2 regions of the Streptomyces sp. NPDC050806 genome follow, and region 1 is predicted to be linked to the other one. Evidence: predicted binding sites of a transcription regulator. Region 1 holds the regulator's gene; the other holds the start of a gene.
The links. Region 1 encodes HspR, which represses chaperone genes until heat shock. Its sites were predicted from a motif close to TTGAGNNNNNNNNNCTCAA; they were not measured.

Region 1 (3,404 bases):
CGCCAACAAGGGCGACCCCAAGGCCGAGGAGCGCTTCAAGGAGGTCTCCGAGGCGAACGACGTCCTGGGCGACCCCAAGCGCCGCAAGGAGTACGACGAGGCGCGGGCGCTGTTCGGCAACGGCGGCTTCCGGGCCGGTCCCGGCGGCGCCGGCGGCGGCAGCTTCAACTTCGACCTGGGTGACCTCTTCGGGGGTGCCCAGGGCGGTGCCGCCGGCGGTGCCGGCGGCTTCGGCGGCGGCCTCGGGGACGTCTTCGGCGGCCTGTTCAACAGGGGCGGTGGCGCGGGTACGCGTACGCAGCCCCGTCGCGGCCAGGACGTCGAGTCCGAGGTGACGCTCAGCTTCACCGAGGCGGTGGACGGGGCCACGGTCCCGCTGCGGATGTCCAGCCAGGCCCCCTGCAAGGCCTGTTCCGGCACGGGTGACAAGAACGGCACCCCGCGGGTCTGCCCGACCTGCGTGGGCACCGGCCAGGTCAGCCGGGGCGCGGGCGGTGGCTTCTCGCTCACCGACCCGTGCGCCGACTGCAAGGGCCGCGGCCTGATCGCGGAGCACCCCTGCGACGTGTGCAAGGGCAGCGGCCGCGCGACCAGCGCGCGCACGATGCAGGTGCGCATCCCCGCGGGCGTCACCGACGGGCAGCGGATCCGGCTGCGCGGCAAGGGCGCTCCGGGCGAGCGCGGCGGGCCCAACGGCGACTTGTACGTCGTCGTGCACGTCGACGCGCACCCGGTGTTCGGACGCAAGGGCGACAACCTCACCGTCACCGTGCCGGTCACCTTCCCGGAGGCCACGCTCGGCGGCGAGGTGAAGGTGCCGACCCTGGGCGGTCCGCCGGTCACGCTGAAGATACCGGCCGGGACACCGAACGGCCGGACGATGCGTGCGCGCGGGAAGGGTGCGGCGCGCAAGGACGGCACACGGGGCGACCTCCTGGTCACCATCGAGGTGGTCGTGCCCAAGGACCTCAGCGACAAGGCGAAGGACGCGTTGGAGTCCTATCGCGAGGCGACCGCGGGTGAGGACCCACGGTCGGAGCTCTTCCAGGCCGCGAAGGGAGCTTGATGATGGACAGCCGGGGCGGGCGTCGGAGTCGTAATCCATATGAACTGACCGATGAGTCGCCGGTGTACGTCATCTCCGTCGCGGCTCAGCTCTCCGGCCTGCACCCGCAGACGCTGCGCCAGTACGACCGGCTCGGTCTGGTCTCCCCGGACCGTACGGCCGGGCGCGGCCGGCGGTACTCCGCCCGTGACATCGAGCTGCTCCGCCAGGTGCAGCAGCTGTCGCAGAACGAGGGCATCAACCTCGCGGGCATCAAGCGCATCATCGAACTGGAGAACCAGGTCACGGCGCTGCAGCAGCGCGTCGCCGAGCTGCAGAGCGCCGTGGAGGGTGCCGCCGCGGCGATCCAGCAGCGGGAGGCGGCGGTGCACGCCAGCTACCGCCGGGACCTGGTGCCGTACCAGGACGTGCAGCAGACCAGCGCGCTGGTCGTGTGGCGGCCGAAGCGGACGTCCGAGTAGCCGCTGTGCTCCGAGGGGGCGGGCCGGGTTCTTCTGGACCCGGCCCGTTCGCCTTTCCCGCCGTACGACGTGTCCGTACGACCTGTCCCTACGACGTGTCCGTACGCCGGGTGGGCGGCCGGGTCAGCAGCCGTTGTACCCGGCCGTCGGCATCGACAGCCGCCGGTGCACCCGGGACTTCATCTCCGAGGTGTAGACCGGCTCGGTGCCGTCGGCGGTCTCCAGGCGGATACCTGCCGCGGCGCAGCGGGCGGTGAACTCTTCGGCGGAGTCGACGGCGTTCTCCAGGGCGCGGCGGTTCGGTACGACGAAGACGTCGACCAGGCCCGCCTCCACGTCCTGCCACAGGGCGCAGTGGTCGACGCGCAGGTGGTGCAGGCTCAGCCGGCAGGTGAGGCGGTAGTCGTGGTCCTCGGCCCAGCGGGCGCACATCTCGTGCTGGCTGCGGTCGTCCACCAGGAACGGATCGTCGTCCAGCTCGGCGAGCGGCATCAAGCACGCGATCGCCGTCACTCGCACCGCATTCATCCTGCCCCCCCGGGACCCGGCGTCTGTGGGAGTGACGATACCGCTGTGAGCGGAGCGCGGCTGCGGCGCTGTGCCGGGCGGCGAGGCGTAGCCGCAGGCGTGGCAGATCTTCCATCCGTCCTGGTTGACGGCCAGTTGGCCGCCGCAGCGCGGACACGATTCGGCACGGGGGCGTCGGCCCGGGGTGGGGGAGGCTTTCTCGTCTGTCGTGCTGGTGCGCGTTGCTGACCTCATCTGGCCTCCAGCTGACGTATTCGGCCCGGAATGGATCGAATAGCGCGCGGGCCTGGTCACATATTCACTAGCAGGCTGAACTGAAGATTCGGAAGAACGCGATCCGATTTCGGCCACGCACGGCCGGCGCGCGGGCTCGGACCCTCAGCCCCGCCCCAGCATTTTCGTCACCCGGATCTCGATGACCACGCGCTCGGGGTTGGGCCGCGGCTGTCGCTCGTACCGCACGGCGTACCGGGCCTCCGCGTCCCGCACGCTCGCCTCGTCCGTACGTACCGTGGCCAGGCCCTCCAGGGTCGCCCAGCGCCGCCCCTGCATCTGGCACACCGCGGCGCGCGCACCGCCGTCGCCCGCCGCCAGGACGTTGCGGACCTTGGTGCCGCCCTTGCTCGTGATCACGCGGGCCAGTCCCTGCTCGTGGTCGTACGTCACCCCCACCGGCACGACGTGCGGTGTTCCGTCCGGCCGCATGGTGGTCAGGGTGCACACATGCCGCTCGCGCCAGAAGGCGAGGTACTCGGGGTCGGGATTCCGCAGGTCTTGGGCCATGCCTGCACCTTACGGGGGTGTGTGGTGAGCCCCGGCGGCGCGGCGGCCACGCCGTCAGAGGAAGTCGGACGTCTCCAGGTCGAAGGAGAAGGGGGTGGGGAGGGGGAGGGGTTTGCCGAAGGACACTGCTTGGATCCCGCCGTAGTCCCCGTCATTCGGCTCGCTGAAAAGCGTGACCGTGGACTTGTCCCGATCGACGAGGAGGTAGAGCGGGATGCCGGCGCGGGCATAGCCCCGGCGCTTGGGGCCGCGGTCCTTGTTCGGCTTGCTCGATGTCACCTCGATGACCATCGCGACGCCGTCGCTGGGCATCCACGGCGGAGCGCCCCGGAAAAGGCGTAGCGCGCACGGAGCGATGGTGGCATCGGGGATCACATGATCCTCGGGGTGGTCTCCCTCACCGGGGAGGACGAGCCCCTTGTAGCCGGAGACCTGCATGTCGGTCTCGGACTCCCGGGTCACCTGCCCTTGGATGATGCTCAGGCAGTCCTCGTGATCGCCATCCGTCGGTGGTGACACAACGATCTCCCCCTCGATGAACTCAGGCCGGAACCCCACGGGGGTCT
Region 2 (3,404 bases), on a different contig from region 1:
GTGCGCGGCCAGCGCGGCCCGCTCGACGCGGCGCAGCAGGACGTGCACGCGGGCGGCCAGTTCCCGCATGGAGAACGGTTTTGTCATGTAGTCGTCGGCGCCGACGCCGAGTCCGACGAGCATGTCCGTCTCGTCGTCCCGCGCGGTGAGCATCATCACCGGGACCGGCCGCTGCGCCTGCACCCGGCGGCACACCTCCAGGCCGTCGAAGCCCGGCAGCATGATGTCGAGGACGAGCAGGTCGGGCTGCCAGGCCTCGGCGGTGTCGACCGCGGAGGGGCCGTCGACGGCGGTCTGCACCTGGAAGCCCTCGGCGCGCAGCCGGGCCGCGATGGCGTCCACGATCGTCGGGTCGTCCTCGACGACGAGCACTCGCCGCTGTGCGCCGGGCGTGGCCGCCGCCGCGGCGGCGCCGTGGGTGGTCTGAGTCTGGTCCATCGCCCGCCCCTGAATTTCCCCGTGCGTGGTCGCGTTACTGACTGGTTGTGCCGACCTGCTGACCCGGTGTACCGGCTGGTCGCACACTGCTGGCAGCAGCGTAAAGGCACGATGAGACCCGCGGCTACGCGCGTTTCCTCGCGAGGTGCACCACGTCGGGGACGCCTCGGACAACGGGGATCTCTTCGGTGCGAACCTCGCTGAACCCCACATTCCGGAGAGCGGACTCGAAGGAGGCGGAGGGCTGCGCGGACCATACGGCGAGCACTCCGCCGGGCGTCAGCCGGTCCCGGCAGGCCGCGAGGCCGCCCGGGGAGTAGAGGCCGTCGTTGTCCTCGGTGACGGTCCAGTCCGGCCCGTTGTCGATGTCCAGGCAGAGCGCGTCGAAGGTCGCGGCGCCGGCTCCGGCGCGTACGTACGCGACCAGGTCGGCCGGGACGATCTCGGTGCGCGGATCGGCCAGGGCCGGGCCCGACACCGCGTCCAGCGGCCCCGAGCGGTGCCAGTCGACCACCGCCTCCTCGCGCTCGACGACCGCGATCCGGCCCCAGCGCGGCTCCGCCGCCGCGCGGGCCAGGGAGAACCCGACGCCGAGGCCGCCGATCAGTACGGACGGCCGCGCGCGGTCGCCGGGCAGCGCGGCGAGGGCGGCATCGACGAGCAGCCGTTCCGACCGTCCGTCGGAGGTGTCCATCAGGAAGCACCCGTTGGCGATGATCTCGAAGTGCGCGCCCCGCCGCCGCAGCACCACCTCGCCGTACGGTCCGTCCCGGCGCTCCAGTGTGACGGGCGCCTCGTCGGTCTCGAAGGGGGCTGACATGGGTGCGGGGCCTCCGGGGTCGTGGGTGCCGGGCGCCCCCACTGTACGAGTCAGCGGCTGATCGCTCACAGCGAACACGGCCCGGGGAACATCCATCGGCTCATGAGCATTGAGTGAGTACAGCTCAACTTGCCTGCCGAAGGGGAGATCATGGCTTCGACGTCCACACCGCTCACCCTGCCCGTGCTGCCCCTCGACGACGAGGTCGTCCTGCCGGGCATGGTGGTGCCGCTGGACCTTTCCGATCCGGACGTACGCGCCGCGGTGGAGGCCGCGCAGGCCGCCGCCTCACCCGGTAACAAGCCACGGGTGCTGCTCGTTCCACGGATCGACGGCACGTACGCCGGCATCGGCACGCTCGGCAAGGTCGAGCAGGTCGGCCGGCTGTCCGACGGCGACCCCGGCGCGCTCATCCGCGGCCTGGGCCGCGTGCGGATCGGCTCCGGTACGACCGGGCCCGGCGCCGCCCTCTGGGTCGAGGGCACCACGGTCGACGAGACCGTTCCCGAGCCGTTGCCCGGCGCGGTCACCGAACTGGTCAAGGAGTACAAGGCCCTGGCCACCAGCTGGCTGCGCAAGCGCGGCGCCTGGCAGGTCGTGGACCGCGTCCAGCAGATCGAGGACGTCGGTCAGCTCGCCGACAACTCCGGGTACTCGCCCTTCCTGACCACCGAGCAGAAGGTGCGCCTCCTGGAGACCACCGACCCGGTGGCCCGCCTGAAGGACGCCACCGAGGCGCTCCGCGAGCACCTCGCCGAGCAGGACGTCGCCGAGTCCATTGCCAAGGACGTCCAGGAGGGCGTCGACAAGCAGCAGCGCGAGTTCCTGCTCCGCCGCCAGCTGGAGGCGGTCCGCAAGGAGCTGTCCGAGCTGAACGGCGACCCGGACGACGAGAGCGACGACTACCGCGCCCGCGTCGAGGCCGCCGACCTGCCCGAGGACGTCCGCAAGGCCGCCCTCAAGGAGGTCGACAAGCTGGAGCGGTCCAGCGACCAGAGCCCCGAGGGCTCCTGGATCCGCACCTGGCTGGACACCGTCCTGGAGCTGCCGTGGAACGAGCGCACCGAGGACGCGTACGACATCAAGGGCGCCCGCGCCGTCCTGGACGCGGACCACGCGGGCCTGGACGACGTCAAGGAACGCATCACCGAGTACCTGGCCGTACGCAAGCGCCGCGCCGACCGCGGCCTCGGCCTGGTCGGCGGCCGTCGCGGCGGGGCGGTCCTCGCGCTCACGGGCCCGCCCGGCGTCGGCAAGACCAGCCTCGGCGAGTCCGTCGCCCGCGCCATGGGCCGCAAGTTCGTCCGCGTCGCGCTCGGCGGCGTCCGGGACGAGGCGGAGATCCGCGGCCACCGCCGTACGTACGTCGGCGCGCTGCCGGGCCGTATCGTCCGCGCCATCAAGGAAGCCGGTTCCATGAACCCGGTCGTCCTCCTCGACGAGATCGACAAGGTCGGCTCCGACTTCCGCGGCGACCCGGCCGCCGCCCTGCTCGAAGTCCTCGACCCGGCGCAGAACCACACCTTCCGCGACCACTACCTGGAGGTCGAGCTCGACCTCTCCGACGTGGTCTTCCTCGCCACGGCCAACGTCCTCGAAGCGATCCCGGAGCCGCTCCTGGACCGCATGGACCTGGTCCGGCTGGACGGCTACACCGAGGACGAGAAGGTCACCATCGCCCGCGACCACCTGCTCCCGCGCCAGCTGGAGAAGGCGGGCCTGGAGACCGGCGAGGTCGTGATCGAGGACGCCGCGCTGCGCAGGCTCGCCGGCGAGTACACCCGCGAGGCGGGCGTACGGAACCTGGAGCGCGCCATCGCGCGACTGCTCCGCAAGGTCGCGGCCAAGCACGAACTGGGCGAGCAGGACCTGCCCTTCACCGTCGGCACGGACGAGCTGCGCCCGCTCATCGGGCGGCCGCACCACGTCCCGGAGTCGGCGCAGGACCCGGAGGAACGGCGTACGGCGGTGCCCGGCGTGGTCACCGGCCTCGCCGTGACCGGCGCGGGCGGCGACGTCCTGTACGTCGAGGCCTCGCTCGCCGACGCCGAGACCGGCGGCTCAGGACTCCAGCTCACCGGCCAGCTCGGCGACGTGATGAAGGAATCGGCGCACATCGCCCTCTCCTTCCTCCGCTCGCACGGCG

Region 2: lon (endopeptidase La) is a predicted target of HspR. The motif match lies at 1,368-1,386, and genes of this name have one in related genera.

The regions. Positions count from the first base shown of each region.
Region 1 covers NZ_JBVJIF010000006.1:582,690-586,093, forward strand. Annotated here, with positions in the region: gene dnaJ (molecular chaperone DnaJ) at 1-1,066, shown strand, start outside; gene ACZ6WH_RS21935 (heat shock protein transcriptional repressor HspR) at 1,069-1,527, shown strand; gene ACZ6WH_RS21940 (hypothetical protein) at 1,651-2,055, opposite strand; gene ACZ6WH_RS21945 (TIGR03618 family F420-dependent PPOX class oxidoreductase) at 2,434-2,838, opposite strand; gene ACZ6WH_RS21950 (Uma2 family endonuclease) at 2,893-3,404, opposite strand, start outside.
Region 2 covers NZ_JBVJIF010000011.1:33,139-36,542, forward strand. Annotated here, with positions in the region: gene ACZ6WH_RS31800 (response regulator transcription factor) at 1-438, opposite strand, end outside; gene ACZ6WH_RS31805 (spermidine synthase family protein) at 563-1,258, opposite strand; gene lon (endopeptidase La) at 1,409-3,404, shown strand, end outside.